2 regions of the Brucella oryzae genome follow, and region 2 is predicted to be linked to the other one. Evidence: riboswitches for the same ligand, from Rfam matches in the RefSeq annotation. Region 2 holds a riboswitch; the other holds the start of a gene.

Region 1 (5,327 bases), on a different contig from region 2:
ATGTCGAGGATCTGAAATTTGCGGTACTCGACCGTGACGATACGACGATAAGCCGTGACTATACGCAGCAGATTGCAGGTTCGCGCTATTTTTCCGAACAGCCTCCAATAACCGACTACGATGATCTGGACCGACGAATGCGTGATGGTGAGATCAGTCTGGCTATCGAGATACCGCCGAATTTCGCCGCAGATGTCATGCGTGGGCGCTCGGTGGAGGTTGCCGCCTGGATTGACGGCGCTATGCCCACACGAGCCGAGACGATCAAAGGCTATGTTCAGGGCATGCATGCCAACTGGCTGACGCAGAAAGCCCGTGAGCTCTACGGTAGTGTGGCGAATGTCGGCAGTTTCAACTTAGAGATACGCTACCGCTATAATCCCGATGTGCAAAGCCTCGTGGCAATGGTGCCGGCGGTGATTCCGTTGCTGCTACTCATGATCCCTTCGATGCTGGCAGTGTTGAGCGTCGTTCGCGAAAAAGAATTGGGGTCGATTATCAATTTTTACGTAACGCCCGTGACGAAATTCGAGTTTCTGTTCGGCAAGCAACTGCCCTATATCGGGCTGGCATTTTTGAATTTCCTGATGCTGACAGCCTTTGCGGTGTTTATTTTCCGGGTGCCGTTTACGGGAAGCTTCCCGACTTATGCGCTGGCGGCGCTTCTCTATGTCACGATTGCGACCGGCATGGGGTTGGTGCTGTCCACCTTCATGAACAGCCAGATCGCAGCGATCTTCGGAACGGCGCTTCTGACACTCATTCCGGCTGTGCAATATTCAGGCATTATTGATCCCGTGTCGTCGCTGCAAGGTGCGGGCGCGTTCATCGGCAAAATCTATCCGGCGACCTATTTCGTAACCATTTCGCGCGGGGTTTTCTCCAAGGCCTTGGGGTTTGCCGATCTCGCAGGCTCGTTTTTGCCGCTGCTGATTGCGGTGCCGGTTCTCATGGCGCTCGCTATCGTTCTTCTCAAGAAACAGGCGAGCTAAGATGCGGATATCCAACATATTCCAGCTTGGCGTGAAGGAACTGCGCGGTCTGGTGCGCGATCCAATGCTGCTGATCCTGATCGTCTATGCCTTTACGCTTGCTATTTATACGGCTTCGAAAGCGATGCCTGAGACTCTCAACAATGCGGCGATAGCGATTGTCGATGAAGATCAGTCGCCTGTTTCGAGCCGGATCACGACGGCATTTTATCCGCCATATTTCGTACCGCCGAAGCTGATTTCATCCTACGAAATGGATGCCCGGATGGATGAGGGGCTTGATACATTTGCACTGAACATACCGCCGAATTTCCAACGTGATCTTCTGGCGGGACGTTCACCGACGATCCAGCTCAATGTCGATGCGACCCGGATGAGCCAGGCCTTTACTGGTGGTGGTTATGTGCAGTCGATTGTTTCGAGTGAAGTGAGCGAATTTCTCAATCACTATCGCGGCAGTGCGCAAACGCCCGTTGATCTCAATCTCAGAGCGCGGTTCAATCAGGATTTGAACAAGGGCTGGTTCGGCGCGATCAACAATGTGATTTCGTCGGTCACAATGCTATCGATCATTCTGACGGGCGCCGCGCTCATTCGGGAACGCGAACACGGAACGATAGAACATCTGCTGGTGATGCCGGTAACGCCGGTTGAAATTATGGTCAGCAAGATATGGTCCATGGGGCTGGTCGTGTTGGTTGCCTCGGCATTTGCATTGGTTTTCGTGGTGCAGGGACTACTTGCCGTTCCGATCTATGGTTCGGTATTGCTGTTTCTCGTTGGTGCAGCGCTCCAGCTTTTCGCAACGACCGGCCTTGGTATTTTTCTGGCCACTGCGGCTGGTTCGATGCCGCAGTTCGGAATGTTGCTCATGCTGGTGCTATTGCCGTTGCAAGTACTTTCAGGGGGGACAACGCCGCGCGAAAGCATGCCGGAAATCATCCAGACAATCATGCTGGCAGCGCCGAATACGCATTTCGTCATATTGGCGCAATCGATCCTGTTTCGTGGAGCAGGGTTGAGCGTCGTCTGGCCGCAATTTCTGGCACTGATTGTCATTGGCTCAGTGTTGTTCTACTTCGCGCTCCAGCGTTTCCGTGCATTCCTGCGATAGGAAAATTCTTTGAAAACAGGAGGCTGAATCCATTCCTTGCGAATGTGATTCAGTTTTCTGTGCTGGATTGCGCTTTAGCGGAGTTGCGAATCCTTAACCATGTTGCTATCGCAATTCTCAGGAAACGGTTCCGCTGTTCAGGCGGATGAAAAGGGAACACGGTGAAGCCATTTGGCTGATGCCGCGACTGCCCCCGCAACTGTAACCGGAGAGCTATCCTCCACAGCCGCGCAAGCGGTGAAAGCCACTGAGAGCAATCGATGCGCTCGGGAAGGCGGAGGGAAAGTGACGACCCGGAAGTCAGGAGACCTGCCGTATCCGGTCACCCATGCATGGATACGGGGTGTGTCCAGGCGCGGCTGTCCGTGGCGGTGACATTGTTGAAATGTTGCCGTCGGGAAGAAGGGCGCTTCAGTGCCAATATCACTTCAACCTGCGGTGCGAGGAAAAGCCGGTATCGGTCTCCGGTTCGGCGGGTTGAGGGAAAATGCATCTTTTGAAATCATCAGTTCTATTGGTATCGGCCAGTATTCTTGCGCCGCCGTCCGCGGCGCTTGCTAAAAGTCCGCCGGACAGCGATGGCGTCGTCGTTCTTGATACAATCGTGGTCACACCATTGCGCCGCGCGTCTTCGCTGCAGCGTTCGACCTCGTCGGTGACAGTCATCGATTCAGTGGACATAGAACGCTCGGCCGCTCCCGATCTGCAATCGTTGTTGAAGTCCTATAGCGGTATCTCCGTAAAGACGAATGGCGGGCAGGGCTCGTCGTCGGATATTTACATGCGCGGCATGTCTTCCAAGCAGACGGTCGTTCTCATCAATGGTGTGCGCACAGCGTCGGCGACAACCGGTGCAACCGCGCTTGCGAACATTCCTCTGAGTTCCATCGACCGTGTTGAAATTGCCAAAGGCTCTCATTCTGCGCAATACGGTGCCGATGCCATGGGTGGAGTGATCAATATCATCACCAAGCAGGGCGGAGCCTGCGGTGAGCGCTCCTGGTGCGGTAGTCTTTCTACCGGTGTCAGCCATCCGTGGGGTGGCTATGCTTCCGGGTCTATTCAGGGGCGAAGCAACGACGGTATCGACTATGCTTTTGGCGCAGCTATAACCGGCACGCAGGGATACGACTTCACCACATCGGACGCCTATGGCCATGAACCGGATCGCGACGGATTCCTGCAAGGCTCTTTCAACTTTGCCCTGTCGAAGGATTTCGACTGGGGTAAAATTTATGCGGATGGTCTCCTTAGCCGTGGGCGCAATCAGTATGACGCCAAGGCGCCGTCACCGAACCAGGCCGATAGCACCGCATTTACGGGCAAGATCGGAACGCGCATCGATCATACGGCGGATTGGTCGTCTACGCTGGAATTCAGCACCGGTATCGACAACAGCCGCAATTTCCGGAAAGGCGTGAGCGGTTCGGACCGGTTTGAAACCAAGCGTTATGGTGTCTTTGCCTCGACCGAAAAGAGTTTTGACACCGGCACGGTCAACCACACCGCGACCGCTGGTGTGGAAGCTTATCGTGAGGAGATCAACACCACCGTTGCTTATGATGAAACCAGCCGCGATCTGGCTGCTGTATTCGGTCAATATTCGCTCGAATATGAGGCGCTGCGCTTCGATGGCGGGCTGCGTTATGACCATAACGGCCAGTTTGGCGATGTCGTGACCTATAATCTGGGTACGAGTTATGAAGTTCTGCCAGACCTTGTTTTACGGTCATCCTATGCCACGGGTTTTCGGGCACCAACATTCAACGAACTCTATTATCCGGGCTTCGCCAACCCTGATTTGCAGCCGGAAAAGTCCCGTTCGTATGAAGTTGGCTTGAACTGGCAGGCTACGGCTTCGACAAGCCTTGATATGGCGTTCTATCAGACATGGTTGCGCGATGCGATCATGAGCACCGCGCCATCTTATCTGCCCTACAACGTCGCTAGCGCGAAGGTTACGGGCTTCGAAGCCACATTGGCGCATCGTTTTGATGACCGCTGGGGCGTCAAGGGATCGGTTGATCTGAAACAGCCAATCGATAAGGATACGGATAAAGATCTTCCCTATCGCGAACGTTTCAAGGCAGCGGCTGAGATCAACTTCAAGCCAATTGAAAAGCTCGATCTGACTGCGAGATTGATCTATGGCGGTTCGCGCTATGTCGATGCCGCGAACAGCAAGAAACTTGGAGATTATGTGACGGCTGATTTCGTGGCACTCTATTCCATAGACAAACAATCGCAGTTGAAGTTCTCAGTCGAGAATATCTTTGACAAGGACTATCAGAGCAGCTCTGGCTATATTGCACCGGGACGCACAATCAATGTCGGATTGACTCGCAATTTCTGAGGTTGAACAGAGAATGAAAAGGGCGTCCGCAAAATGGATCACCAGCTTCTGCCTCGCGGCGGGGCTGGCCCTATTCGTTCGAAATTCGGCAGATGCGGCGGACATTCCTCGGCACGTCGTTTCCATCAACGTATGCACCGATCAGCTGGCATTGCTGCTGGCTAATGAAGGCCAGTTGCGGTCGGTTTCGTACTTGTCGCAGGACCCGGAGCTGTCTGTCGTGGCTGCGAAAGCCCGGGAGTTGCCAGTCAACCATGCGCAGGCCGAAGAAGTCTTTCTGATGAAACCTGATCTTGTGCTGGCGGGAACATTCTCGTCGAGAGCAACGGTTGGGCTGCTGCGGAGGCTGGGTGTTCGTGTGGAAGAGTTTGCGCCGGCCCGCTCGTTCGGTGATATAGAAGACCATCTGCGCCGCATGGGTGAGTTGCTCGGAAGAAAGGCAGAAGCAAGTCGGGAAATCGACAAAATGAAAGCTGCTTTGGCGGCAATTCGACCTCCAGTCCTCCGCAAGACGGTCGTGCTTTACTATGCCAATAGTTACACATCTGGCCGGGGAACGCTGGTCGATGAAGCTGTGCGCCTTGCCGGACTTGATAATCTGGCTGACAAGGCAGGCGTTAGCGGTTCTGCTCCGCTGCCGTTGGAAAAGCTGGTGCTCGAAAAGCCGGATATTCTGGTGCGTAGTTCAAGAGATCGTGCGCCTGCGCTGGCTTTCGAGAATTTCGAACATCCGGCGTTGCGGGCGCTTGAAAAACAGGTGAGAGCGGTGACGATAGCGGATAATCTGACGGTTTGCGGTGGGCCATTCAGCGTTGAAGCCGTGGCGGAACTTGCGGAGGCGGCGCGTGACTGAACGTAACCGCTTCTA
Region 2 (5,327 bases):
TCTTCGACACGATCGGATGAATCGAGGATGTTGAATGATTGATGTAGGAGATGGAGCCCGTCGGCGGCACGGCCTGAAGGTTCTGGTTATAAAGTCCGCCCTCCATCACCGCGTTTTTCAGGTCGCGCCAGTCGTCTTGCGACGGGATCGCAATGCCAGCCTTTTCGAAGATTTCGCGAACCTTTTCGGTCGCCGGTTCCCAAAGCTGATCGGTATATTTATCGAAATATTCGCCCGACGCATATCTGGATTTCTCGAACCCCTTGAACGATTTCCCCGTTTCCATCGCAATCCGGTTCGATGCGCGGATTGCGTGATAGGTCACCGTATAAAAATAGATATTCGTGAAATCGACGCCTTCCTCCGAGCCGTAGTAAATCCGCTCGCGGGCGAGATAACCATGCAGGTTCATCTGGCCGAGACCGATGGCATGGCTTTCATCATTCCCTCGGGCGACCGACGGCACGGAACCTATATGGCTCATATCGGAAACTGCAGTCAGAGCGCGGATGGAGGTCTCGATGGTCTTGCCGAAATCGGGCGAGTCCATTGCTGCTGCAATGTTGAGCGAACCCAGATTGCACGAAATATCCTTGCCGAGATGATCATAGGAAAGGTCTTCGCCGAAGATGCTCGCCTCACTCACCTGGAGGATTTCCGAACAGAGATTGCTCATGGTGATGCGTCCGTCGATCGGATTGGCGCGATTCACCGTGTCCTCGAACATGATATAGGGATAACCGGATTCGAACTGGATTTCCGCCAGCACCTGAAAGAACTCGCGCGCATTGATCTTCTTCTTGGTAATACGCGCCTCATCGACCATTTCCCGATATTTTTCGGTGACCGAAATCTCGGTCAGCGGTACGCCGTAAACCCGCTCCACATCATAGGGCGAGAAGAGGTACATATCCTCGTTATTCTTCGCGAGTTCGAAGGTAATGTCCGGAATGACCACACCAAGCGACAAGGTTTTGATACGGATTTTCTCGTCGGCGTTTTCCCGCTTCGTGTCGAGAAAACGCATGATATCCGGGTGGTGTGCGTGCAGATAGACAGCGCCAGCGCCTTGCCGCGCGCCGAGCTGATTGGCGTAGGAAAAGGAATCCTCAAGAAGCTTCATCACCGGAATGATGCCGGATGACTGATTCTGGATCTGCTTGATAGGGGCGCCCGCCTCGCGAATATTGGTAAGGCTCAAGGCCACCCCGCCACCCCGTTTCGACAATTGCAGAGCCGAATTGATGGAGCGGCCGATGGACTCCATATTGTCCTCGACACGCAGCAGAAAACACGAGACGAGCTCGCCGCGCTGTTTCTTTCCCGCATTGAGGAATGTAGGCGTCGCAGGCTGGTAGCGGCCTGAAATGATCTCTTCCATCAGATCGTGCGCAAGCTGCTCATTGCCGCGTGCCAGCGCCAGCGCCACCATGCAGACGCGGTCTTCATAGCGCTCCAGATAGCGCTTTCCGTCGAAGGTTTTCAGCGTATAGCTGGTGTAATATTTGAATGCGCCGAGAAAGGTCGGAAACCGGAATTTCTTCGCATAGGCTTCGTCGAAAAGATCGCGCACGAAATTGAAGGAATACTGGTCCAGCACGTCCTGTTCGTAATAACCTTCCGTCACCAGATAATCGAGCTTTTCCCGCAAGTTATGGAAAAAGACGGTGTTCTGGTTCACGTGCTGGAGGAAATATTGCCGCGCAGCCTGCCGGTCGCGATCAAGCTGGATTTTCCCCTCGTCATCATAGAGGTTCAGCATCGCGTTAAGCGCGTGATAATCCATCCCGTCCGAGGATTTTGACGGTGTGCTGCTGTTGGTAGTTGTCGCTAGAGGCGCATCCTGCACCGCTGGCCATGCCTCGCGCTCCCGGATCAGGGTCGTGTCTGCCGTGTCCAAAATCGTTCCATCCCGTTTTTGACATTGCCAATGTCCTCATCGGTTCCCAGAAGCTCGAAGCGGTAGAGATAGGGAACCTGACATTTGGCGGAGATAATGTTGCCGGCGATACAGAAAGCCTCGCCGAAATTGCTGTTTCCCGCGGCAATCACGCCGCGGATGAAAGAGCGGTTGCTCTCGTCGTTGAGGAAGCGGATCACAGGCTTGGGGACAGCGCCCTTGGAGCCGCCGCCACCATATGTGGGCGTCACGAGCACGAACGGCTCACGCACCTGCAATCCGCCTGAACCGTCCATCGGGATACGGTTCGACCGCATTCCAAGCCGCTCGACAAACCGATGCGTATTCTCCGATCGGCTGGAAAAATAGACGATCAGGCTCATGTGACCGCAGCCCTCAGGCGAGCGCGCTGATCATATCGGGCCGGAAGCCCGCCCAATGGGATTCACCCGCGACCACCACCGGCACCTGGCGATAACCCATGCCCTGAACGAGATGGAAAGCATCGGCATCGGCGGAAATATCGATGACTTCATATTCGATACCCTGGCGGTCGAGGGCGCGGGTGGTGGCCGTGCATTGGACGCAGGCGGGCTTGCTGTAAACGGTAACGTTCATTTTTTTCTCGCTGGTTGGGAGGACGCAAAGAGCCGTTCGCGCATCGCAAAATGCGCGTTGAAAGACACAAGACAGGGGATCGGCCAGCCGCAAATAAGCAGCCTGACCGCACAAACTATGCCGCGAAGGGAGGACCGGAACCGAAACTGAATAGACTGAACATGGACTTCACCCCGAAGTTATGAGCATTTCCAGCAAAAGTGCGAAGCGGCTTTGCTTAAGGTAATGCGTAAAAACAAAGCGGAAGTTCGGGGCAGCAATCGGCAAGGCAATAGTTTGCCACACATAATTGCGCGCCAACCGGACACCCCGCCCGTGGACGTACTCGTTCAAGGCAGGTCTCCTGGCTCACGGATCAACGTTCTGTCCGCCTTCCCAGCCAAAGCCAGTGACATGATGAACAGAACTCTCCGCTTACAGTTGCGGGGGCAGCTCCGGCATTGCCGCATCCATCATGGATGAAACGCACCGAATTCCCGTCTTAGCTTTCGATCCAACGAATCGAAAGAACCTAGAACACTATATATAGTAGCTGAAGTAAAAATCCCGTCAACGGGTAGTTGGCGGCAAAACGTAAAATGAGCGGGCCATTCTGGCAGCCCTGTGAATAGCAGGGATTATCGCTGTTTATCTTGCGGGTTTGATCGGTTTCGGTCTGAACTCCGATTTAATCGCCTTGAGCGCCATGCGGTCTACCAGCGTTGGGGCGATAAGTTTCAACCACCGCCCGAATCGCATCTGGCGCGTCATCAACACTTCACGCTTGCGCGCCTCCACGCCATCCAGCATCAACCGCACAGCTTCCTCGACGGGCATCATGTCATCTTCCCGCACACCGCTCGTTCCAAGAGCGGCACCGCTTGCACCATAACCGACTTTGCGAATGTCGGTTTTGACGACACCCGGATAGACGATTGTCACGGAAATACCGCTGGGGGTCAGTTCCGCGCGAAGCGCCTCGCAGAAGCCTGAGAGGGCGAACTTCGTTCCGCTATAGGCGGTGCGCCCCGGCACACCGATCAACCCGGCAACAGAAGAAACAGCAACGATCCGCCCCTTGCTGGCGGCAAGATGCGGAAGTGCAGCATGAATAGGCCAGACACTGCCCCAATAGTTCAACTCCATCAGGTCATGCATCCAATCGAGATCATCCGGCTTGATCTCGGCAAAATTGGCATGGGCCGACATGCCCGCATTCACAATCAGCGTATCGATGCGACCATAGGCGGAAACCGCCTTGTCGATCAGGGCGATGCAGGCAGCGCGATCCTTTACGTCGGTGGGTATCACAAGGGCCGAGCTGCCCAGTTGCCGCAATTCGGCGGCCAGATTTTCCAGATTTTCCACATTACGCGCAGCGAGCACAAGAGCAGCATTGGCGCGGTCACGCCGGGCAATCTGCCGTGCAGTTTCTGCACCTATTCCTTCCGATGCTCCCGTTATGATCGTCACATCCATGCGAGGCCCTCCCTGCCTGTCGATCCGATGACAGGCAAGGTACAGGCAGGGCAATCCGCGCGTCTAGTGATTTAGATCTTGCGCGATAGAATGGCGGCGATAGCGAGACCGCCGATCAGCGATATGTGTTCCAGTGCCACCGTCATATCCCGGAACGCCTCTTCTCCTTCTTTCGCCCAGAACGGATGAGCGATGGGAATAGTAAAAATCGTAAAGACAGCAAGAGCACCACAAGCCAGCCAGGCGCCACGGTTGAGGATGATCATCAACGACCCGCCGATTTGCAGAAGCAGGGTGGCAGTGTTGAACAGCCAGCCAGGATAAAGTCCAAGACCTTCCATCTCTGCGGCATTGGCACCGAAATCGAAGAGCTTGGCCAGACCGCTAGACCAGAAAACGAAGGTGAGGACGATCCGCGCCAGCAAAAGACTGGCGCGGGACTCGAGAATATCAGCAATGAGACGCGGCATCGATCAGTCCTTTCCACCGGTAATCCGGATGACCTTGAATGCCACGGCAACCGCGATTGCTGGCGCGAGCGCGAAAATCACCGAAAGCCAGAGCGAGGCATTTGCCGCCCCCTCCACGCCGCCGGGCACGGCAATACCCGCAAAATTAGCTACCATGCCCGCGCAAGCCGTTCCGAAGGCGATAGCGAAGAGCTGCACGGTCGTCATTCCACCCGCCGCAAGATCCTGCTCGGTCGATGGAGCGCTCTGATAGACGCGCGTGACAAGGCTTGGCCAGGCAAGGCCGATCCCAAAACCGATCAGGATGAGCCCAAGGCAAACGGGCGCGAGCAGCGACCAGTTACCATTACCATGGATCGGAAGAAACACGGCGAGCAGGACGAGACCGGCAAGCGCGAGAATAGGCCCTGCTACGACAAGCTTGTCGCCACCTTTCTCCTGCCATTTGGAACTCAGGAAGGAAGCGATAGTCCAGCCGATAGCCATCAGTGCCGCCAGATAACCCGCCCATAGCGGAGACTGGCCGTGAAGGTGCTGAAGCAGATAAGGCACGTAGATTTCAGGCTGCATACTGAGCATCAAAAGCGCGATCGTAAGGTAGAGCACCCCCAGCGGGGTCGACAGACTGAATGAACGGCGCGGCAGGAGACGTGCCTTGGCGTCGCGATCAACGACTGCGATGATGGCGATCATGAATATCGCAGCGCCCAGGCCAACGATCTTCCATAGCGTCTCCTGAGACAGGCTGCCGGCCGAGACGGCAAGGACCGCGCCCGTCAGCAGGATAAGCTGAAGAACCGGAATGGAAACGCGTTCATTCTTGTCCCAGCTCGAGCGCGGCAAGGTCGCAAACGCGACCACGGCGAAAAGACCCGCAACAG

What was found. A riboswitch is a leader RNA that binds a small molecule or an ion and turns the genes downstream of it on or off. The one in region 2 is predicted to bind cobalamin.
Region 1: another riboswitch for cobalamin. It lies ahead of JNC70_RS08395 (TonB-dependent receptor domain-containing protein); the one in region 2 lies ahead of nrdH (glutaredoxin-like protein NrdH).

Annotation. Positions count from the first base shown of each region.
Region 1 covers NZ_JBHEEO010000006.1:159,563-164,889, forward strand. Annotated here, with positions in the region: gene rbbA (ribosome-associated ATPase/putative transporter RbbA) at 1-992, shown strand, start outside; gene JNC70_RS08390 (ABC transporter permease) at 994-2,106, shown strand; cobalamin riboswitch at 2,215-2,437, shown strand; gene JNC70_RS08395 (TonB-dependent receptor domain-containing protein) at 2,594-4,459, shown strand; gene JNC70_RS08400 (ABC transporter substrate-binding protein) at 4,473-5,312, shown strand; gene JNC70_RS08405 (FecCD family ABC transporter permease) at 5,305-5,327, shown strand, end outside.
Region 2 covers NZ_JBHEEO010000003.1:152,359-157,685, reverse strand. Annotated here, with positions in the region: gene nrdE (class 1b ribonucleoside-diphosphate reductase subunit alpha) at 1-1,900, opposite strand, end outside; gene nrdI (class Ib ribonucleoside-diphosphate reductase assembly flavoprotein NrdI) at 1,876-2,283, opposite strand; gene nrdH (glutaredoxin-like protein NrdH) at 2,297-2,518, opposite strand; cobalamin riboswitch at 2,835-3,048, opposite strand; gene JNC70_RS04190 (SDR family oxidoreductase) at 3,146-3,976, opposite strand; gene JNC70_RS04185 (DoxX family protein) at 4,048-4,446, opposite strand; gene JNC70_RS04180 (MFS transporter) at 4,450-5,327, opposite strand, start outside.